3 regions of the Roseateles sp. GW821-FHT09H11 genome follow, and region 2 is predicted to be linked to each of the others. Evidence: predicted binding sites of a transcription regulator. Region 2 holds the regulator's gene; each other region holds the start of a gene.
What was found. Region 2 encodes HrcA, which represses chaperone genes, less so after heat shock. Its sites were predicted from a motif close to TTAGCACTCNNNNNNNNNGAGTGCTAA; they were not measured.
Positions count from the first base shown of each region.

Region 1: the regulator HrcA is predicted to act here: its motif matches at 5,574-5,600, upstream of groES (co-chaperone GroES).
Region 3: the regulator HrcA is predicted to act here: its motif matches at 3,088-3,114, upstream of rpoH (RNA polymerase sigma factor RpoH).

Region 1 covers NZ_JBWKOA010000004.1:538,085-545,821, forward strand. Annotated here, with positions in the region: gene AC07PR_RS16395 (hypothetical protein) at 1-145, shown strand, start outside; gene AC07PR_RS16400 (GspMb/PilO family protein) at 142-924, shown strand; gene AC07PR_RS16405 (hypothetical protein) at 921-1,523, shown strand; gene AC07PR_RS16410 (secretin GspD/PilQ domain-containing protein) at 1,559-4,039, shown strand; gene AC07PR_RS16415 (type II secretion system protein) at 4,088-4,609, shown strand; gene AC07PR_RS16420 (type II secretion system protein) at 4,603-4,992, shown strand; gene AC07PR_RS16425 (type II secretion system protein) at 4,967-5,509, shown strand; gene groES (co-chaperone GroES) at 5,709-5,999, shown strand; gene groL (chaperonin GroEL) at 6,051-7,688, shown strand.
Region 2 covers NZ_JBWKOA010000005.1:60-7,796, forward strand. Annotated here, with positions in the region: partial or broken gene AC07PR_RS16890 (hypothetical protein) at 1-1,000, shown strand, start outside; tRNA gene AC07PR_RS16895 (tRNA-Ile) at 1,092-1,168, opposite strand; gene hrcA (heat-inducible transcriptional repressor HrcA) at 1,280-2,296, opposite strand; gene AC07PR_RS16905 (NAD kinase) at 2,378-3,253, shown strand; gene recN (DNA repair protein RecN) at 3,253-4,971, shown strand; gene rapZ (RNase adapter RapZ) at 4,992-5,903, shown strand; gene AC07PR_RS16920 (hypothetical protein) at 5,967-6,314, opposite strand; gene AC07PR_RS16925 (hypothetical protein) at 6,579-7,737, shown strand, end outside.
Region 3 covers NZ_JBWKOA010000005.1:201,975-209,711, forward strand. Annotated here, with positions in the region: gene AC07PR_RS17885 (efflux transporter outer membrane subunit) at 1-44, shown strand, start outside; gene AC07PR_RS17890 (CHASE domain-containing protein) at 192-3,008, shown strand; gene rpoH (RNA polymerase sigma factor RpoH) at 3,166-4,080, shown strand; gene AC07PR_RS17900 (SCO family protein) at 4,264-4,884, opposite strand; gene cyoE (heme o synthase) at 4,928-5,836, opposite strand; gene AC07PR_RS17910 (COX15/CtaA family protein) at 5,833-7,038, opposite strand; gene AC07PR_RS17915 (SCO family protein) at 7,058-7,737, opposite strand, start outside.

The DNA.
Region 1 (7,737 bases), on a different contig from region 2:
GCTGAGCCGCGGGCCGGGCGTCGAGCAGATGCTGCTCCAGCAGCACGAGACCAACGAACAGGACGCGAATCTGCCGGCGCGCCTGAGCTTCCGGCTTCGACTGTCGTCCGCGGCCTGGACCGGCTCATCGGAGCACACGCCATGACCCGCAGCTTCTGGTCGCGCGCTCGAGGTTCGGCACCGGCCGCGACGCCCTCCGCCCGGTCCGACGAAACGGCCGCCCGGCCCGGTCGCCCCTGGTGGCACGGCCTGCGCTTGCGCGCAGAGGTTGCGCAGTGGCGCTTCGGCGCCGGCTGGGGCGCGATGGCACTCATGATCGCCGTGCTGGTCACCTGGGCCGTGGTCGTGGCGGGACGGGCCCGGTCCGAGGAAGACCAGCTGCAGCGCCTGGCCGCGGACGTCGTGCGCCTGGAGGTCGCCGCCGCGGCGGCCAATGCCGCTTCGGACACCGGCCTCGCGACTGCCCCGTCCGCATCGGGCGCCGATCTCGATCCCGGCGCGCGCGCCGCCGCGTTGCGGCAAGTGCTCGGCGATCCGCGCGAAACGACGGCGGTCCTGATCCGCCTCTATCAACTGGCCGAGGCGCGCCAGCTGGCGGTCCGTCAGGCCGAGTTCAGCCAGCCCCGCCCGCGCGGCGGCATCGGCCGGCTGCAGGTGGTGATGCCGATCAAGGGCGGATATCCGCAATTGCGCAGCTTCATCGACGACGCGCTGCGCGCGTTTCCGAACCTGTCTCTGGACCGGGTGACCTTTAAGCGCAACCAGGTCGGGCAGGAGCAGTTGGAGAGCGCGCTGCATCTGTCGCTGTGGCTGCGAGAGGGCGAGGACGCCGCACCGGGCAGCGACACGATCCACGACGCGGACGACCACCCCGAGAAAGCGCCGACCGCGGCGTCCGCCGCCGCTCCGGGAGCCTCGCGATGAGGCCGCGCCGTTCGATCCCGGTCCGCCTGCTGGCGCTGTTCGGCGTCCTCGGGGTGACCGCCTATCTGGCTTTCGTGACGGATCCGTCGGGCCCCGGTCCGGTCTCGCGTCCGACTGAACGCCACGCACGTACGACCGCGGCACCGTCGACGCCGGCGCCCGCCGTGAGCGCTTCCGATCGCGCGCCGCCCGTCCGCGCGCTGCCGGGCATGGACGCATTGCCTGTCGCGCTGCTGCCGCGGCAGCAGTTAATGGGCGACAGCGCCCGGTCGCCGGGTACCGCCGCCGTGCCCGCGCCGTTCTCGCCTGCGTCCGATCCGTTCGGGCGCCGCGACTGGACGCCGCAGCCCCCGCCCCCGCCGCCCCTCGTGGCGCAGGCGCCGACCGCGCCTCCGCTGCCGTTCACCTATGCCGGCAAGCGGCAGGACGGCCCGCAGTGGGAGGTCTATCTGATGCGCGGCGACACCGTGCACATCGTTCGCGAAGGCAGCAGCTTCGACGGCGCCTACGGCGTCGTGTCGATCAAGCCGCCCGTGTTGACCCTGAAATACCAGCCGCTGGGCATTGAGCAGACGCTGCCGATTGGAGAAGCAGAGTGACAGGCAGAGTGAAGGGCGGAGGATGCCTCCGCGAGATGCGCCGCAGGCCCTTGGAGTCGACGCCGCCATCGGCGCCGCTGTCGGCAACGGGCGTGCGCCGCTTGATGGCCCTGGCGGCGCTCGGCGCGGCCTGGCTGCTGGCAGGCTGTGCTGCGCAGATGGCCCATCGCGACGGCATGGCGCTGATCGGCACCGGACAGACCGAGCAGGGGTTGGCCCGACTGGAGGAGGCCGCGCGGCTCGATCCGGCCGCCGCCGACTACCGCGTCGACTACGTGCGGCTGCGTGAGCAGTACGCCCAGGCCCTGATCGCGCAGGGCGACGGCGCGCTCGCGCAGCAGCGTTACGACGAGGCCGCCGCGGCCTACCGCCGCGCGCTGACGGCCCGCGTGGCCATCGACCGCGCCGAGGCCGGCCTGCGGCGGGTTGACCGCATGCGCCGCCACGACGCCTGGCTCGCCGAAGCGCAGACCGCCTTCGATCGCAAGGACTGGCCCGGCGCACAGACGCGGTTGGCCGCGATCCGGATGGAGGAGCCGACCCACGCCGGCGCGCAGGCGCTGCAGAAGCGCCTGGACGAGCGCCAGGAGCCGCCGCGCCTGGAGCCCAGCCTTGCCGAGGCCTATCGCCGGCCGATCAACATCGAGTTCCGCGAGGTGCCGCTGCGTACCATCTTCGAGGTGCTGTCGCGCACCTCGCGCCTGAACTTCCTGTTCGACAAGGAGGTCAAAACCGATCAGCGGACCTCGATCTACCTGCGCAACAGCACCGTCGAAGCGGCGCTGAACTGGATCCTGCTGACCAACCAGCTGGAGCTGCGCGCGCTCGACGCCAACACGGTGCTCGTCTACCCCGCCACCGCCGCCAAGCAGAGCGAGTACCAGCCGCTGGTGGTGAAGAGCTTCTACCTCGTGAACGCCGACGCCAAAAACGTCGCCAACACGCTCAAGACGCTGCTCAAGCTGAAGAACGTGGTGGTGGACGAACGGCTCAACCTGGTCATCGTGCGCGACGCGCCCGAGGCGGTGCGGCTCGCGGAAAAGCTGGTGACGGTGCACGACGCCACGGAGTCCGAGGTCATGCTCGAGGTCGAGGTGCTGGAGGTCAAGCGCGGCAAGCTGACCGACCTCGGTGTGCAATGGCCGGACCAGGCCTCGCTGAGCCTGCTGCCCAAGGGCAACGGCTCGACGCTGACCCTGGCCGACTTCCGCGGCGTGACGCGCGACGACATCGGCGTCTCCGTGGGCGCGACCGTCGTCAAGGTCAAGAACCAGGACTCTGACACCAATATCCTGGCCAATCCGCGCATCCGCGCGCGCAACCGCGAGAAGGCCCGCATCCTCATCGGCGAGCGCGTGCCCAACATCACCACCACGTCCACCTCGACCGGCTTCGTCGCGGAATCCGTCAACTACGTGGACGTCGGCATCAAGCTCGAGGTGGAGCCCACCGTCTACATGGACGGCGAAGTCGCGATCAAGGTGGCTCTCGAAGTGAGCAACATCACCAGCCAGCAGCAGACCAAGTCGGGCTCGCTGGCGTACCAGCTCGGCACGCGCTCGGCGCAGACGGTGCTGCGGCTCAAGGATGGGGAGAACCAGGTCCTGGCCGGCCTGATCAACAATGAGGACCGCCGCTCCGCCAACAAGGTGCCCCTGATCGGGGAGATCCCAATCCTCGGGCTGCTGTTCGGCAATCAGGCCCAGGATGCGAGCAAGACCGAGATTGTCCTGTCGATCACGCCGCGCATCATCCGCAACGTGACGCGTCCGGACCTGCAGACCCAGGAGTTCGGCTCCGGCACCGAGACCACTTTGCGCCCCTGGCCGGCCGAGATCGCAGCGGTCGCGCAGTCCGCGACGCCGACGGCGCCCGCTGCGCCTCCGGTGCCGGGGCTGTCGGCGCAACCTCTCGTCGGCGGCGCGCCCCAGATTGCACCGACGCCGTCGCTCGGTGCGACGCCGACCGTCGCCCCGGTCCTGGCGCCCGGCGCGGCCGCCCTGCCGCCACCGTCCACGCTGCCGACCACGTCGGCGGCAGGGACCGTGGCCGGTGCCACCGCGATGCGTTGGGAAGGCCCGACGCGGGTCGCGCCCGGCGAGACGGTGACGCTCCAGCTCGGCCTGCAAAGCGAGCAGGCGCTGAACAGCCTGCCCGTCGTCATCGGCTACGACGCGGCAGTGCTTCAGTTCGTCTCCGCCAGCGAAGGCGGTTTCATGAAGGAAGGCGGCGCGGCCGGGCGCTTCACGTCACGCGTCGTCACGCCGGGCCAGGTGGCGATCACCGCTGCGCGTTCCGGCACGGGCGGCAGCAACGGCCCCGGCGTGCTGACCACGCTGACCTTCCGCGCGCTGGCGCCCGCCCGTCCGGCGGTCCAGTCCGGCGCCCAGGCCCCGGCGGCCGACGCGCCGGTGACGACCTCGCTGCGCGTGCTCAGCGCGGCGGGACAGCGCGCGGACGGCCAGTCCGCGCCCGTGCCGCTGCCGGCCCCGCTGCAACTGACGGTCGCGCGCTGAACCTCGGCACGAGCTGCACCTGACCATCGTCGCCAGCGTCCTTCCGCCATGACTTCGCCCCTCCGCCCCGTCATCGCCCGAGCCGCACCTGCGGCACGCACGAAGAGGCGCGGCTTCACGTTGATCGAACTGATGGTGACCTTGGCTCTGCTGTCCCTGCTGGCGGCGCTGGCGGTCCCGCTGGTCCAGACGCAGGTACAGCGGCAGAAGGAGCTCGAGCTGCGGCGCGCGCTCTGGGAGATCCGCGACGCGGTGGACGCCTACAAGCGCGCGGCGGAACAGGGCCGCGTCGCCGTCAAGGCCGGACAGACGGGTTATCCGCCCTCGCTGACCGTGCTGGTCGAGGGCGTGGAGGACAGGACCGATCCGAAGCGCCGTCGCCTCTTCTTCCTGCGGCGTGTGCCGCGCGATCCGTTCGCCGACGATCCTTCGCTGAGCGACGAGGACACCTGGATGAAGCGCAGCTACCAATCCGGCCCCGAAGCCCCCGAGCCGGGCGACGACGTCTACGACGTGTCGTCCGGCTCCGCGCTGACGGGCCTCAACGGCATTCCGCTGGCACGATGGTGACGAGACCGATGCGCCGCGCGCGCGGCTTCACGCTCATCGAGCTGCTGGTGGTCCTGGCGATCGTCGCGCTGCTGTCGGCGATCGCCGTGCCGCGCTACTACGCCCAACTCGATGCCGCCAAGGAGACAGTGCTGCGCGAGAACCTGCGCACGATCCGGCAGACGCTGGACCGCTTCTACGGCGACCGGGGACGCTACCCGGAACGGCTGGAGGAACTCGTCGAGACGCGCTACCTGCCGACCCTGCCGCTGGATCCGATGACCGAGTCCAGCACCACCTGGATCGTGGAGCCGGCACCGCAGGGCTACCAGGGCGCGGTGTTCAACGTGCGCAGCGGATCCCCGCTGCGGGCGCGCAATGGCTCGGCCTTCTCCGAGTGGTGAGCGGCGCGGCGCCCGCGCCCGCCCTCCGGCGGCGCGCGGTTTCGCCTACGTGCTGCTGCTGATCACGCTCGCGGTCGTGGGCGTGGGGGCGCTGTGGTCGGTACGGCTCGGCAGCGCGTGGGAACAGCACCGCGCCGAGGACGAGCTCCTGCGCGTCGGCCACGAATACCGGCGCGCCCTCGAGGCCTATCGCGCCGCCGGACGCGGCGAGGGCCCGAAGGACCTGAAGGAACTGCTGCTGGACCCGCGGGTGCCGCACAAGCGGCGCTTCCTGCGCCAGCGCTACGCCGACCCGGTCACCGGCGCCGACGACTGGATGCTGGTGCGCGACGCCGACGGCCGCATCCTGGGCCTGCACAGCCGCTCGACCCGCGAGCCGGTGGCCCGCCTGCAGATCTCGACCCCGCAAGGCCTAACCCCGGCCCTGTCCTACCGCGAGTGGGTCTTCGGCCCGCCGCCGGACTGGTTCGCGCAGCACCGGGCGGCCGACCCGCCGCGACCGGGTCAGGGCTGGTGAGACAAAGGGACCGGGAGGGACCGGGCCCCTTGAAACGTCGCAAGCCGTCCATATAATCTCCCTGCTAGCACTCGCGATGGTCGAGTGCTAACAAGCCCCGAGGCCCTGGCTGAGGGGCTTACTTCTTGTGATGGACTGGCTTGTGCGCTGAGCGCACGGCGGGTCCTTGAAGCAAGTCTGCATTAGTCAAGGAGATCTGATGAAACTGCGTCCTCTGCACGATCGCGTGATCGTTAAGCGCCTGGAAAACGAAACCAAGACGGCCTCCGGCATCGTCATCCCCGACAACGCCGCCGAGAAGCCCGACCAGGGCGAAGTGCTGGCCGTCGGCCCGGGCAAGCGCAACGACAAGGGTGAATTCATCGCCCTGAACGTCGCCGTCGGCGACCGCGTCCTGTTCGGCAAGTACAGCGGCCAGACCGTCAAGGTCGACGGCGACGAGCTGCTCGTCATGCGCGAGGAAGACCTGTTCGCCGTCATCGCCAAGTAATCGGCGACCGCGACAGACTTTCATCCAGATAAAGATTTCGGAGAGATACACATGGCAGCAAAAGACGTTGTCTTCGGCGGCGAGGCCCGTGCCCGCATGGTCGAAGGCGTGAACATCCTGGCCAACGCGGTCAAGGTCACGCTGGGCCCCAAGGGCCGTAACGTGGTGCTGGAGCGCTCGTTCGGCGCCCCCACCGTCACGAAGGACGGTGTCTCGGTCGCCAAGGAGATCGAGCTCAAGGACAAGCTGCAGAACATGGGCGCCCAGATGGTCAAGGAAGTCGCTTCCAAGACCTCGGACAACGCCGGTGACGGCACCACCACCGCCACGGTCCTGGCCCAGGCCATCGTCCGCGAAGGCATGAAGTACGTGGCCGCCGGCATGAACCCGATGGACCTGAAGCGCGGCATCGACAAGGCGGTCACCGCCCTGGTCACGCAGCTGAAGGCGGCCTCCAAGGCCACCACGACCTCCAAGGAAATCGCCCAGGTCGGCACCATCTCCGCCAACTCCGACGCCGACGTCGGCGAGATCATCGCCAAGGCGATGGACAAGGTCGGCAAGGAAGGCGTGATCACCGTCGAAGACGGCAAGAGCCTGGACAACGAGCTCGACATCGTCGAAGGCATGCAGTTCGACCGCGGCTACCTGTCGCCGTACTTCATCAACAACCCGGAAAAGCAGTCGGCGATCCTGGACAACCCGTTCGTCCTGCTCTACGACAAGAAGATCTCCAACATCCGCGACCTGCTGCCGACGCTGGAAGCCGTCGCGAAGTCGGGCCGTCCGCTGCTGATCATTGCCGAAGAAGTCGACGGCGAAGCGCTGGCGACCCTGGTCGTCAACACGATCCGCGGCATCCTGAAGGTCGTCGCCGTGAAGGCCCCGGGCTTCGGCGACCGCCGCAAGGCCATGCTGGAAGACATCGCCATCCTGACCGGCGGCAAGGTGATCGCCGAGGAAGTCGGCATGTCGCTCGAGAAGGTCACGCTGGCTGACCTGGGTCAGGCCAAGCGCGTCGAAGTGGGCAAGGAAAACACCACCGTCATCGACGGCAACGGTGCCGGCGCCGACATCGAAGCGCGCGTCAAGCAGATCCGCGTCCAGATCGAGGAAGCCACCAGCGACTACGACCGCGAGAAGCTGCAGGAACGCGTGGCCAAGCTGGCCGGCGGCGTCGCCGTCATCAAGGTCGGTGCCGCCACCGAAGTCGAGATGAAGGAAAAGAAGGCCCGTGTCGAAGACGCGCTGCACGCCACCCGTGCCGCCGTTGAAGAAGGCATCGTGGCCGGCGGCGGCGTCGCGCTGCTGCGCGCCCGTCAGGCCGCTGGCACGATCAAGGGCGACAACGCCGACCAGGACGCCGGCATCAAGCTGATCCTGAAGGCCATCGAAGCCCCGCTGCGCGAGATCGTCTACAACGCCGGTGAAGAAAGCTCCGTCGTCGTCAACACCGTGCTGGCCGGCTCCGGCAACCACGGCTACAACGCGGCCAACGGCACCTACGGCGACATGATCGAGATGGGCATCCTGGATCCGACCAAGGTGACCCGCACCGCGCTGCAGAACGCCGCGTCCGTGGCCTCGCTGATGCTGACGACCGAGTGCATGGTCGCCGAAGCGCCGAAGGACGAGTCCGCCGGCCCGGCCATGCCTGGCGGCATGGGCGGCATGGGCATGGACATGTGATGTCCGCCTGAGCACGGCGCGCGGTGGTCCCACCGCGCGTCACGCTCGG
Region 2 (7,737 bases):
ATCGCGCGGGAATCAACACTCATCCGCACAATGGCTAAGAGCTGATCGCCTATTTGCTATCGTGGTAGCGAAGAAAAATCAGCCGAAAGAGTTTGAATCGATTCTTACCGAAGCGTTGCTCGATTCATATCCTTCTCCGCACAATCTACTGCTTGCTCGTATGCGGACTTGCATTGACGAAGAGGGCGCGCGGGCACAGAACGCAGTATTGTCTGATCGAGATGTTCAAGCGGCCTGGCTAAGCGACTTCTTGGCCACCGCTCCGGCGGACGAAGGTTCCGCAGTAATGTCTGCAGTGCAGCGACATTGGGACGCACTTGGAGACCATATTCGCGATAATCTTGTCGAGTTCAGTAAGAAGGTTCGCGCTGCTTTTAGAGAGGCTAACCAGCAGGAAGTATTTGACCGCTGCGGCTTGAAACACAGCGATCTTCAACTCCCCTCAACGATCCTGAACTACAATCGATTTATTAGCACCAAACGCTTTGACCGTGGCCACCTTACTACGGGTCATGCTTTCAGAATCGGGGACGATTATTGGATCTGTCTTTCTCCCGCCTGCGATTTGGTGCCCGGGCAAAAGACTTCTGGATGGAACAAGCGACTGGGAAATGCCATTCCATTTATTGCATTCCGACTCTGGAAGATCGATAAAGATGAAGCCACCAAGAGCGCATCTACAAATAACTTTGTCTTCCTAAGTCACGAAGGCAATACTGAAGCCTATTCCATTTATCCCGAAGGGTCACTTGGCGGGAGAAATCCGGAATGGGAACAAATGTTTGCAGACGATCTTGGTCGTTTCCAAGGCGCTTCCCAGCTTCGCGTTTTTATTACGAGCGAAGAAGATGGAAAGCTAAGCACCTCGACACGTGAAGCCATAGTTGTTGCGCAGTTGAGACCAGAATATGCCCTGAATCTGCTACAGCGCGTGGGGGCCTTTTTGTTCAGACCAGGTCTGGGGATGTACTTCAAAAACCGCGTCATTTCAGCCGTTTGACCAAAATACGCATGGTAGGCGCCGGAACGGCGAACTAAGTCGCAAAGATTGACGCTTAGCCCGGCGGCCCTGTCCACCGTGACAATGATATTGGTAGGCCGTACAGGACTTGAACCTGTGACCAAAGGATTATGAGTCCTCTGCTCTAACCAACTGAGCTAACGGCCCCCGGGGTAATCGCATATACGAACCCTGGCGGGCTCGTTGGTTCCGGCGTTGCACCGGAGCGGCGGATTGTAAGCATGCTTGGGGGCCGGCCCGACGAGCCGCGAAGCGCGGCTACTTCTGCGACAGCGCGTTGCTCACCATCCTCGACGTGATGTCGACGATCTCGATCATGCGGTCGTAGGCCATGCGCGTCGGGCCGATGACGCCGAGCGTGCCCACCACCTCGCCGTCCACCTCGTACGGCGCGGAGACGATCGACAGCTCTTCAACAGGCACGACCTGGCTCTCCCCGCCGATGTAGATCCGCACGCCTTCCGCGCGGCTGGACACATCCAGCAGCCGCATCAGCTGCGTCTTCTGCTCGAACATGTCGAACATCCGCCGCAGGCTCCCCATGTCGTGGCTGAAGTCCTGCACCGTCAGCAGGTTCCTCTCCCCCGAGATGATCATCGGCTCGTGCTCCGTCACCCCCTGCTGCCCGACGTCCACCGCCGCGCTCATCAGCTTGGCGATCTCCCCGCGCAGTTGATCCACCTCGGACCTCAGGCGGTCCCGCACCACGTCCAGGCTCAGCCCCGCGTAGTGCGCGTTGAGCCGGTTGCTCGCCTCCGTCAGGTCGGACTGGGTCAGGTCTTGCGCCGTGAACACCAGCCGGTTCTGCACATCCCCGTCCGGCGACACCATGATCACCAGCACCCGTCGATCCCCCAGACGCAGGAACTCGATGTGGTGGAACACCGCCGTCTTCCGCGGCGACGTCACCACCCCCACGAAACTCGACAGGCTGCTCAGCAGATGCGCCGCGCTCGCGATCACCTTCTGCGGTTGATCAGGCAACAACTGGCTCTCGAACGACCCCACCCCCTCGCGCGGCATGCCCGGCTTGGCCGTCAGCAAGGTGTCCACGAACAGCCGGTACCCCCGCGCCGTCGGAATCCGCCCCGCGCTGGTGTGCGGGCTCGCGATCAGCCCCAGCTCCTCCAGGTCCGCCATCACGTTGCGGATCGTCGCCGGGCTCAGCTCCAGCCCCGACGCCTTCGACAAGGTGCGCGACCCCACCGGCGAACCGTCGGCGATGTACCGCTCCACCAGAGCCTTCAGCAGTGTCTTCGCGCGATCGTCGAGCATGTTTTTCATTCTAAAGAAGCCGGCGGCGCCACCCCCCGCATACCCCCGGTCCCAGCAGTTCGCTGTGGTGTAATTCCCGCCATGTCCAAGCGCTTCCGCCATGTGGCCATCGTCGGAAAACCCCAGTCGCGGGGCATCCGGCCCATCCTGGAAGAGATTGCCGATTTTGTCGCCTCCCAGGGATTGGATGTTTCCCTCGAACAGGCCACCGCCGACAGCACCGGCATCACCGCCCTCCCCGGCCTGTCCCACGCCGAACTCGGCGCCCAGTGCGACCTGGCCATCGTCGTCGGCGGCGACGGCACCATGCTCGGCTTCGCCCGCCAGGTCGCCCGCTACAACCTCCCCCTCGTCGGCATCAACCAGGGACGCCTCGGCTTCATCACCGACATCTCCGCCGACCAGTTCAAGGACGCCCTCGCCCCCATCCTCGCCGGCGACTTCGAGATCGAACACCGCTCCCTCCTCGAAGGCGCCGTGATCCGCGACGGCGAACAGATCTTCTCCGGCGTCGCCCTCAACGACGTCGTCGTCTCCCGCGGCGCCACCGCCGCCATGGTCGAACTGCGCGTGGACGTCGGCGACGAGTTCGTCGCCAACATGCGCGCCGACGGCGTCATCGTCGGCACGCCCACCGGCTCCACCGCCTACGCACTCTCCGCCGGCGGACCCATCCTCCACCCCGGCATCGCCGGCTGGGTCCTCCTACCCATCGCCTCCCACGCCCTCTCCAACCGCCCCATCGTGCTGCCCGACAACGGCGAGGTCCGCCTCACCATCGTCGCCGGCCGCGACGCGTCGGTGAACTTCGACATGCAATCCCTCGCCTCCCTGCTCCACGGCGACTGCATCACCGTGCGCCGCTCCCAGCACCGCGCCCCCTTCCTCCACCCCAGCGGCTGGTCCTACTACGCCACCCTGCGCCGCAAACTCCGCTGGAACGAAGGCACCACCTGATGCTGCGCCGCCTCGCCCTCAAGGACTTCGTGATCGTCCCGGCGCTCGAACTCGACTTCGCCGCCGGCTTCTCCGCCCTCACCGGTGAAACCGGCGCCGGCAAGTCCATCCTGATCGACGCCCTCCAGCTCGCCCTCGGCTCCCGCGGCGACGCCGCCGTCGTCCGCGAAGGCGCCACCCGCGCCGAAATCTCCGCCGAGTTCGACCGCCCCGCCGTCCTCGCCCCCTGGCTCGAGGAAGCCGGCTTCGACTCCGCCGTCGACGGCGCCGACGACACGCTGCTCCTGCGCCGCGTGATCGACGCCCAAGGCAAGAGCCGCGCATGGATCAACGGCGGCACCGCCACCGTCGCCCAGCTGCGCGAACTCGCCGAACACCTGCTCGACATCCACGGCCAGCACGCCTGGCAAGGCCTGACCCGCCCCGTGAGCGTGCGCGAGCTGCTGGACAGCTTCGCCCAGATCGAGACCAGGCCGATGGCCGCCGCCTTCACCGAGTGGCGCCAGGCCACCGAGGCGCTGTCCGCCGCGCAATCCAAGCAGGCCGACCTCGCCCGCGAGCACGAGCGCCTGAGCTGGCAGATCGGCGAGCTCGGCCGCCTCGCGCCCGGCGCGGACGAGTGGGACGAGCTGAACGCGGAACACCAGCGCCTGTCGCATGCGCAGTCGCTGATGGACGCCGCCCGCGGCGCGCTCGAACGCATCGCCGAGGCCGAGATCAACGCCGAATCGCTGACCGACGAGGCGCTCTCCGCGCTGCAGGACGTGCTCGTCTACGACGCCGGCCTGCAGGACACCGTCAGCGCGCTGCTCGGCGCGCAGGCGCAGCTGCAGGACGCCGCGCACAGCCTCAGCTCTTATCTGAACGCCGCGGACCTCGACCCCGACCGGCTGCAGCAGCTCGACGAACGCGTGTCCGCCTGGGTCACGCTCGCGCGCCGCTACCGCCGTCAGCCGGCCGAGCTGGCCGCGCTGCTCGAGGAATGGAAGGCCGAGCTCGCGCAGCTCGACGCCGCCACCGACCTCGACGCGCTGCAGGCCAAGCAGGCCGCCGCGTTGAAGCGGTATCAGAAGGAAGCCAGGACCGTCAGCACCGCGCGCGCCAAGGCGGCGCCGACGCTGTCCGACGCCGTCTCGCAGGCGATGCAGCAGCTGGGCATGTCCGGCGGCCGCTTCGAGGTCGCGCTGCTGCCGCAGGACGAGCCGCAGAGCTTCGGGCTGGAGTCCGCCGAGTTCCTCGTCGCCGGCCACGCCGGCAGCACGCCGCGCCCGCTGGCCAAGGTCGCCTCCGGCGGCGAGCTGTCGCGCATCGCGCTGGCCATCGCCGTCACGACCAGCCAGCAGAACAGCGGCGCCGGCACGCTGATCTTCGATGAGATCGACGCCGGCGTCGGCGGCGCGGTCGCGGAGACCGTCGGCCGGCTGATGAAGCAGCTCGGCCAGCGCGCGCAGGTCCTCGCCGTCACCCATCTGCCGCAGGTCGCCGCCTGCGCGGATCATCACTTCCTCGTCGCCAAGGCACTCAAGGACGGCAAGACCAACTCCGACGTCCGCCCCATCGCCGGCGAGGCCCGCACCGCCGAGATCGCCCGCATGCTCGGCGGCGAACGGCTGTCGTCGACCTCGCTCGCCCATGCGCAGGAAATGCTGGAGCTGTCCGCCAAGGGCGGTCCCGCCGACCCGGCCGGCAAGCCCTCCAACAGAAAGGTGAAGCCGTGAGCGCGCCCCATACCGCTCCGGTGCCCCCGGCCCTCGCCACCCCCACCGCCACCTCGCCCCGCGGCGAGGTCGTGCTCGTCACCGGCATGTCCGGCGGCGGCAAGTCGATCGCGATGCACGCGCTCGAGGACGCCGGCTTCTTCTGCGTCGACAACCTGCCGCCCGAGCTGCTGCCGCAGTTCCTCGACCTGGAACGCCAGCGCGGCTGGCGCCGTGTCGCGATCGCGGTGGACGTGCGCAGCGCCGGCTCGCTGCCGCAGCTGCTGCTGCACATCAAGGAAATGCGCCAGGAAGGCGTCTCGCTGCGCGCGATCTTCCTGGACGCCGACGACGACACGCTGCTGCGCCGCTTCTCCGAGACGCGCCGCCCGCACCCGCTGCGCGCGCGTTACGACGCGCGCGACGACGGCGACACGCACCGCGCGCTGCAGGAAGCGATCGCGCTCGAGCGCGAGCTGCTGACGCCGCTGCGCATGGAGTCCACCGTCATCGACAGCAGCCAGCTCCGCCCCGCGCAGCTGCGCGGCTGGCTGCGCGACCTGGTGCATGTGAGCGGTTCATCGCTGACGCTGGTGTTCGAGTCCTTCGCGTTCAAGCACGGCGTGCCCAGCGACGCGGACTTCGTCTTCGACGTCCGCGTGCTGCCCAACCCGTATTACGACCGCGAGCTGCGTCCGCTCACCGGCCGCGACGAACCCGTCGCGGCCTACCTGGAGAGCCAGCCCGAGGTCCGGCTGATGCTCAGCCAGATCGGCGCCTTCATCGCGCAGTGGCTGCCGAACTTCGCGCAGGACCAGCGCAGCTACCTGACCGTCGCCATCGGCTGCACCGGCGGGCAGCACCGCTCGGTCTACCTCGTCGAGACGCTGGCCAAGCAGTTCGCCTTCCACGGGCAGGTGTTGAAGCGGCATCGGGAACTCGACGCGCGCTGAGCCGACGCGGGCTTGCGCGCACGGCAGGCGCGCCAGGCGCGGACGGGGTCGCCCCCGCGGCGTTCAGCTTTGCTCGACCGCCTGGTGCTCGATCTCCTGCACCTGGTTGAACAGCAGGATGCCCAGCACGACCGACGCGAAGGGCATCAGCACCAGCATCAGGATCATCCAGAGCACCACGCCGCGCTCCGCGCGCTTGACCGCGATGCCCATGTACGCGAAGTGCGCGCACAAGCCCGCGAAGAGCCCCATGCCGAGCATGGTCAGCTTGGCCGGATCGCCCTCGCCGGCCACCTGGGTCTCGCTGATCAGGAACCACAGGCACACCCCGCTGGCGAGCAGCGCGATGAAGGCCGATTCCAATGCGCTCTTGATGGCCGCGGCCCGGCCCGGCTTGACGTCGTTCGACATGGTGTCCCTGGATGCGGTGGAAGCGGATGCGGAGCCGCCCTGGCCCCCCGTCCGTGATCCGCGCGAGCATAACGGAGCAGCGCCCGCCGGTAACGCGCGGAACCCCGGAGGCGCCCGCGGCCACCGAGCCGGAGACGCCTGACCACCGGCGTCTCCGCGGGCACCGGCCGGACGTCGCGCGACAGCGGCAGGTGCCACCCGGGAACCTGATCGGTTATCAGACGACTGACTCTCCTTGCACGCAATGTCCGCAGGAAGATCAGCATGACGACCATTTCCGAACACCCCAGCGCCCGCACCGACCTCCACACCGACGATGCCATCGACGAAGCGCTGGCGGCGCTCGACATCGAGACGAATTTCAGCCCGAAGAACAATCCCGGCATCGAGGACAGGGTGAAGCAGCGGGCGGTGTGGCTCAACACGGTCGCGCGACAGTGGCCGGGCGCGGACAACTCGCTGCGCGCGCAAACGCAGACGCTGTCGCGGCGGGCGAACGAGTTCCTTGGCAATTCCCGGGCGAGCGCCACCCAGTTGTACGAGCTCGACCGCGACATCAACCAGTTGCCGCAAGGACTGCATCAGGTCGCGGCCCACCTCGACGCCTTCGCGTACGACCAGCGGGAACTCTCCCGGCTGAGCACGGCGCTGGATCGCATCGCCGGGGGCGGCCACCGGTATGGCATTTCCGAACCCCGCTTCGCGGAGTTTCGCGCGACCGCCAAGCGCATTGCTTCGGCGATCGATGCGGGTCGCGACAACCTCATGGCCGGCCGCGCGCAGGCCCTGCACGACGACGTGACGACGATCACGGGGCAGACCGCCAGTCTGCGCGGCATCCTCCAACTCAAGAAGGTCATCCACCCGGACGACGCACTCCCCGAGACGCCGCATCCCGAACCGATCCCGAGCGCCGCACGGCGCACGGTCTCCCCCGCCACGCTGCTGCGCGGCGCACTGTCGCGTGTGGCCCATACCGCGCAGTCGGCGCGGAACGCCTTGGTCCAGCACCTGTCGCCCCAGCGGATGAAAGAGGCGAAGCTCGCCGAGATGGCGCGGCGCAAGGAGGCCCAGGCGCCGCTGCGCGAGGAGCTGTCGCTGCTGGACGATGACCTCTCGGGGGCGGAACTCCGCGTGAGCCTCTTCGGTTTCAAGCCCGGCGTGCCCGATCCGCAGTCGGTGGCGCAGTGGCAGGACCGCACGGCGTGGGTCAGTAGCACCCTGAACCCGATCCTGAAGGCAGCGCGACGGACCGAGGCGGCCGCACTGCGCGCCCTGGCCAGGAGCAGCAAGCCCGAGGCCGTCGCTCAACAGGCGATCGCCAAGATCCGCTCGCAGCTGACGGCATTCAATGCCGCCCTCGACGAGCGCGGCGAAGACATGCGGAACTTCAAGTTCCAGCAGCGCCCCTGGCCGCCCGTCG
Region 3 (7,737 bases), 200 kb from region 2:
CGCTGCAGAAGAGCCTGGGCCTGGGCTGGGACCTGCCGGCCTGAGGCCGCCACCGCCGACCTTGGCGCGATCGGGCCTCGGCCGCCGCGACGCCGGCGGCGGGGCGCCTCGTTGGTTTCCCAGGACAAGCGCCCGATCCGGGGGGCATTCCGGCATATCGGGCGCGTCGTTGCAAGGGTAGGCTGGCGTTCATGACCGACGCGTCCTCCCCCGCTCCGGCCGCCACGAACGCCGCGGGCGCTGCGCCCGCCACGTCCGCCTCCATCGCGCTCGCGCTCGATCAGGGCAGCGGGGATCCGCCACCGGGCGCGCCGGGCGGGACCGTCCGGCTGGTGCTGCTGAACTTCGCTCTTGCGGTGGCCTACGCCGCGCTCGGCGTGCTGGCGCTCAAGCTGATCCTGCCGCCCGACTTCGTCTCCCCCATCTATCCCGCCGCCGGCCTCGCCGTCGCCGCTGCCTTGCGTTGGGGCCCCGGCGCGCTGCCGGGCATCGCGATCGGGGGCGCGGCGGTCAGCCTGGCGATCGGCGTCGAGCGCGCGCATCTTCAACCGCTGCAGCCCTTGATGGTCGGCCTTGGCGGCGCGCTGCAGGCGTGGCTGGGCGCGTGGCTCGCGCGACGCTGGATCGGCGCGAACCCGCCGCTGTGCGAACCCGCCGAACTCATGCGCTTCCTCGCCGCGACCGCCGGCATCGCCTGCCTCGTCGCACCGAGCTTCGGCGTCGCGGCGCTGTGGATCACCGGTGCGATCGGGCCGTCGCAGGTCCTGCCGCATTGGCTCGCGTGGTGGGTCGGCGACGCGATCGGCGTGCTGATCGGCGCGCCGGTGGCGCTGGCGCTGTTCGGCCTGCCGCGCAAGCACTGGGCGCCGCGACGACTGAGCGTCGCCCTGCCGATGCTGGTCGCGTGCGCCTTGCTGTTCGGCGCCACGCTGCATGTCGCGCGCAACGAGGATGGACGCCGGCGCCATGCCTTCGAACTCGAAGCGGTGAATGCACTGAACTCGCTGTCCGACAAGCTGTCGATGCCGTTGACCGCGCTCGAGGCCAACCACAGCCTGCTGCTGGTCGCGCCGGACATCAGCCGCGGAGACTTCGAACGCGCCCATGCCGAGCGCGCCCGCGCGGGCGGCGCCGTGTACGCGGTGGGCTGGGCGCCGCTCGTGCGTCCGCAGGAGGTGCCCACGTTCGAACGGGCGGCCCAGGCCGACGGCTACGTCGGTTATCGCGTCTACGAACGACGCCGGCCCGGCGACCTGACCCCCGACCCGGCCGAGGACAGGCTGCCGATCCGCCTCATCGCGCCGTTCGCGCGCAACCGGCCGGCGATGGGCGCCAACATCCGCAACATCCCGCAGGCCCGCGCCGCGCAGGAGCGCGCGATGGCCACCGGCGAGCCGTCGGCCAGCGAAAGCTTCCCGCTGTCGCAGGACGCCGGCGTGACGCTGATGGGCGTCGTGGTCTACCGCGCGCTCTACGAGGGCGGCTCCACCGATCCGCGCGACGCCGCCGGCCGCGCCCGCAAACCCACCGGCGTGGCTTTCGCGACGCTGCGCCCGGAGGCGCTGCTGCACGATGCGCTGCCGGCTCGCGCAGGCCGGCTCGATTACTGCCTCATCGACGCCACGTCCGGAAGCCGCCGTCCGCTGCTGGCCGGCGACGAGCGTTGCCTGCACCTGCCCGCCGCGCTCCCCAGCCGATCCCGAGACTTCGATTTCGCCGGCCGGGCCTGGCGCCTGATCGTCTACAACCCGTCCGGACTGCCGACCCTGGACGGCAGCGCCGCCCTGCCCTTCGCGATCGCGGGGCTGGCCGGCACCGCGCTGCTGGGCCTGCTGCTGCTCTCGGTCACCGGCAGCACCGCGCGGGTGGCGCGCCGGGTCGAGGAAGCCACCCAGCGCCTGCGCGCCAGCGAGGAGCGTTTCCGGACCATCGTCGAGCACGCGCCGATCGGCGTCGTCTCCTGCGACCTCAACGCGCGGCCGCAGGAGATCAACCCCTATTTCTGCCAGCTGCTGGGCATGAGCGTCGAGCAGTTGCAGGCGCGCTCGATCATGGCGATCACCCACCCCGAGGACCGGGCCGAGGACAGCCGGCTGGGCATGGCGCTGATCCGGGGCGAACTCGGCCGCTACAGCCGCATCAAGCGCTACATCGGCGGCCAGGGTCAGGTGATCACGGTCCGGGCCACCGTCAGCCTGCTGCGCGACGCGCAGGGCCGGCCGTCACGACTGCTGGGCGTCGTCGAGGACATCGGCGAACAGCTCCGGCTGGCCGAGCTGGAGCGCATCCATGAGGCCGAATTGGCCGCCAACCGCGCCAAGAACGAGTTCCTGTCCCGGATGAGCCACGAGCTGCGCACGCCGCTGAACGCGATGCTCGGCTTCTCGCAACTGCTGGAGTCGGACCTCGGGTCGACGCTCAGCGCCCGGCAGCGCGGCTGGCTGGCGCAGATCCAGCAGTCGGGCTGGCACCTGCTGGAGATGATCAACGACACCCTGGACCTCTCGCGGCTGGACGCCGGCGGCCTGCGCGTGCAGATCGACGACCAGGACCTGGCGCCGATCGCGTCGGACAGCCTCGCCATGATCGAGACCCAGCGCCAGCGACGCGGGGTGAGCATCGAGGTCGAACTGGCCCCCGAGGTCGGCCGGGTGCGCGCCGACGCGACCCGCCTCAAGCAGGTGCTGACCAACCTGCTCAGCAACGCCGTCAAGTACAACCACGACGGCGGACGCGTCTGGCTCCGGGCGCGACGGGTCGGGGATTCGCAGGTTGAACTGAGCGTCACCGACTCCGGGCCGGGGCTGACCGAGGCGCAGAAGGCGCAGCTGTTCCAGCCGTTCAACCGCCTGGGCCGGGAGGTCGGCGGCATCGAAGGCACGGGGATCGGGCTGGTGATCACCCAGCGGCTGCTGGCGCTGATGGGCAGCCAGTTGCGGGTCGCCAGCACCGCCGGCGAGGGGGCGACGTTCAGCTTTGAGCTGCCGATTTCTTCGGTAGATCAATGACTTAAGTGGATCCTAAGACGGCAGGCACACACTCGGTTTCAGGGGTAGCCCTCCCGTGACGCGTCCGATTTCCGGAGCCTTAGCACTCATCGTCCATGAGTGCTAATATTCTCAGCGTCGAGCCGGAGGACCGGCCCGATACAGGAGCAACGAACACATGTCCAACACCCTTGCATTGAAGGTCCGCGATCCCTGGTCCCTGGTGCCATCGCTCGGGAACCTGGATGCGTACATCACGGCGATCAACCACATTCCTCTGCTGACGCCGGAAGAAGAGAAGGATTACGCCACGCGTCTGAAGACGCATGGCGACGTGGACGCCGCGGGCCGGCTGGTGCTGTCGCACCTGCGGCTGGTGGTGTCGATCTCGCGCCAGTACCTGGGCTACGGCCTGCCGCAGGGCGACCTGATCCAGGAAGGCAATGTCGGCCTGATGAAGGCGGTCAAGCGCTTCGATCCGGAGCAGAACGTGCGACTGGTGTCGTACGCGATGCACTGGATCAAGGCCGAGATCCACGAGTACATCCTGAAGAACTGGCGCATGGTCAAGGTCGCGACGACCAAGGCGCAGCGCAAGCTGTTCTTCAACCTGCGCTCGAAGAAGCACGCGCTCAAGGAACACGCCGCGAACCAGCAGCGCACCTCGCTGACGGAAGCCGAGATCGCCCTGGTGGCGGAAGAGCTCAACGTCAAGCCCGAGGACGTGGTCGAGATGGAGACGCGCCTGTCCGGCGGTGACGTGGCGCTGGAGCCGCAGACCGACGACGACGGCGAGACCTTCGCGCCGATCGCCTACCTGGCGGACGACACGCAGGAACCGACGCGGGTGATCGAGTCCAAGTCACGCGACCGGCTGGCCACCGACGGCCTGCAGAAGGCGCTGGAGCAGCTCGACGACCGCAGCCGCCGCGTGGTCACGGAGCGCTACCTGAACGTCAACGACGACGGGTCCGGCGGCATGACGCTGCACGAGCTGGCGGCCGAGTACAACGTGTCTGCGGAACGCATCCGGCAGATCGAAGTCGCCGCGATGAAGAAGATGCGCAAGGCGATGGTGGCGGAAGCCGCTTGATCGGAAAGCCGCTCGATCCCCTGATCGATGCCCCATGAAGAAGGCCCCGCACTGCGGGGCCTTCGTCTTTCGGATGTCAACGCCTCGTCCCTGAGGCCTGCGGGGCCAGGGGGTTGGCCCGATTTGTGGAGCCTGCGAGACGTATGAGGGCCAACCCCCTGGCCCCGCAGGCCGAGCGCTCGTTCATTGCCCGGCGATCAGCGCCTTGATGTCGCCCATCAACGCCGACGCTCCCGCGCCATAGCGCGAGAACACCCGCACGCGCCCTTGCGGATCGAACAGGAAGCTCGCCGCCGTGTGGTCCATCGTGTAGCTGTCCGGTGTCTTCCCAGGCACCTTGGCGTAGTAGATCTTGAACTCCTTGGCCGTTTCCTTGAGCTGCTCCGGCGAGCCGCGCAGCGCGACGAAGCCGGGGTCGAAGCTTTCGAGGTAGGCCTTCAGCAGTTCGGGCTTGTCGCGTTCCGGATCCACGGTGATGAACACGCCCTGGACCTTGTCGCCCTCTGGCCCGAGGGCCTTCTTGACCTGCGCCAGTTCGGCCAGCGTGGTCGGGCAGACGTCGGGACACTGCGTGAAGCCGAAGAACACGACCACGACCTTGCCCTTGAAGTCTTCCAGAGTGCGGGTCTTCCCGTTCTGGTCGGGCAGGCTGAAGCCGCGCGCATACGCCGCGCCGGTCAGGTCCACGCCCTGGAAGCTCGCCTTCGGCGCGGAAGAGAAGCCCAGCTTGTCGCAGCCCGCCAGCAGCGTCGCCGCACCCAGGGCCCCCAAGGCGCCGAGGCCCAGAAAACGTCGCGAGATCATCAGCACATCCGATCCGAAAGAAGGTTTCGAGCGCCGAGGCGGCTCAACTGATCCAGGGACTGACGTAGTGATCGAGCAGCAGCGCGCCGAAGAGCAGCGACAGATGCAGGATCGAGAACAGGAAGGTCTTGCGCGCCAGCGCTTCCGAATAGGCCTTCCACAGCTTGAACGCGTGATGGCAGAACATCAGCCCCAGCACGATGGCCGCGGCCAGGTAGATCCAGCCGCTCATGCCCGTCAGGAAGGGCAGCAGCGTCGCCGCGAACAGCACCCAGGTGTAGAGGAAGATCTGCAGCCGCGTGAACTCGTTGCCGTGCGTCACCGGCAGCATCGGCAGCCCGGCCTTGCGGTAGTCCTCGCTGCGGTACAGCGCCAGCGCCCAGAAGTGCGGCGGCGTCCACAGGAAGATGATCAGGCACATCAGCCAGGCTTCGGCGCCGAGCTCGCCGCGCATCGCCGCCCAGCCCAACACCGGCGGCATCGCCCCGGAGGCGCCGCCGATCACGATGTTCTGCGGCGTCATCGGCTTCAGGATCACCGTGTAGATGATCGCGTAGCCGACGAAGGTCGCGAAGGTGAGCCACATCGTCAGCGGGTTCACCAGCGCGTACAGGATCGCCGACCCCAGCGCGCACAGCCCGCCCGAGAACAGCAGCGTCTGGTTGCGGCTGAGTTCGCCGCGCGCCGTGGGACGCCACGCGGTGCGTTTCATCTTGGCGTCGATGTGCTGCTCGATCAGGCAGTTGAACGCCGCCGCCGCGCCCGCCACCAGCCAGATGCCGCCAGTGGCGGCGATCAGGCGCACCCATTCCTCGCCCTGCGGCAGGCCGGGGATGGCCAGCGCCATGCCGATGACCGCGCAGAACACGATCAGCTGCACGACCTTGGGCTTGGTCAGTTGGTAGAACTGCCACCAGCGGGAGGGCATGGCGGCCTGCGTCGCGGAACTCATTTCGAACCCATCGTCAGGATGCCGGCGCGCACGGGCGCCGGCTCGATCACATTGCGGGTCGTGCCGGCACGCAGCCGCGCCAGCACGATCGCACACATCAGCAGCAGCGCCGCGGCGCCGCCGGTATGGGCCAGCGCGGCCACCAGCGGCCACCCCAGCACCACGTTGGAAAGGCCGGAGGCCAGTTGCCACGCGCCGACCGCCAGCAGGCGGCGCGCCCAGCGTCGGGCTTCGAGGCCATCACCGCCGGCGCCGGTGCCGGTGCCGCCCTGGCGCCACAAGGCCCAGGCCAGCGCCAGCAGCGCGGCGAACACGATCATCGCGCCACCGCGATGCGCCAGGTGGATCGCCGTCAGCGCCTCGAACGGCAACCAGCCGCCGTGGGCGCCGCGGCCCAGCTCGCGCCACAGCGTGAAGCCGTGTTCGAAGTCGGTCGGCGGCAGCCATTGTCCCTGGCAGGTCGGAAAGTCCTGGCAGGCCAGCACCGCGTAGTTCGTGCTGACCCAGCCGCCCAGCGCCACCTGCGCGATCGCCAGCGCCGTGAATGCCATGAATGCACGTCTCAGGCCGGTGGACCAGGCCAGCGGCTTCGGCGCGTAGGACTCGGCCTGCCAGGCCAGCAGCATCAGCAATCCGAGCGCCAGCAGCAGATGCGTCGTCACGATCGCGGGGAAGAGCTTCATCGTCACCGTCCAGGCGCCGAAGAAGCCCTGCACCACGACCCAGACGAGCGACAGCGTCGCCCACCACGGCGACGGCGTTGCCTCGCCGGTGCGGCGGCCTCGCCGCCACACCCCCCAGCTCAGGACCGCCAGCACCACGAGCAGGAAACCGACGCCACCCGCCATGTAGCGATGCAGCATCTCCATCCATGCCTTGCCATGCGTCACCGGCCCGGTCGGCATCGCCGTCTGCGCGGCGAGGATCTCGGCGCTCGCGCCGATCGGCGAGGCGCTGCCGTAGCAGCCCGGCCAGTCCGGGCAGCCGAGGCCGGAATCGGTCAGCCGCGTCAGCGCGCCGATCAAAATCAGGTCGAAGGTCAGGAAGGTCGCGAGCACCGTCAGCGCGCGCAGCCGCTTCGCCGCGGCGTCGCCGCGATGTCGCCACTGCCACCAGACCAGCGGCACCGCGCCGACGAGCGCAGCCATCGCCAGCAGCTCCAGCAGCGGCTCGAAATCGAAACCGATCGCCAATCCGTTCATGCGCGGGCCGTCCTCTTCATCACCGGCCCGGCTTGTCCCAGCCGGCGTTGGCGCGCATCAGGCGCTCGAGGTCCTTCTTCAGCGGCGAGGGCTCCGGCGTCGCCGGCGAGCGCAGCATCCAGCGCCCCATCGGATCGACCAGGAACAGGTGCTCGCCCATCCGACGCCCTGGTGCAGCCATCAGCCAGCCTTCGATCGCGGCACGCGGCGCGCGCAGCACCGTCGCCGGCGCGCCGTGGCCGGTCAACGCGTCGATCTGCGCGGACGTCAGCGTGACGTCGTCGGGCAGCAGCACCAGCTTGTCGAGCTTGTCGCGGTCCTTGCCGAGCATCTCGCGCAGCTGGCGCTGCATGAAGAGCATGCGCTCGCAGGCCTCGTCGCAGGCGCGGTCCGGCACATAGGTCAGCAGCCATTGGCCCTTGAGCGATTCGGCCGCCACCGGCGCGCCCTGCAGCGTCGTCAGCGGCATCGCGGCCGGCAGATCGCGCGTCGGCGTGATCAGGTCGCTGTAGGCGCGACCGCGCAGGTCCAGCACGTAGAAGCTGAAGTACGACGCGATCACCGGCGCCGCGCAGACCAGCAGCACCAGCCACAGCGTCCAGCGCGTGCGCTTCGGAGGATCGAGGTCGGGCATCGGCACCGAATGGACGGCCATCGTCACCGGACCGTCCGGCGGCAGCGGCGTGTCGATGGGCGCCG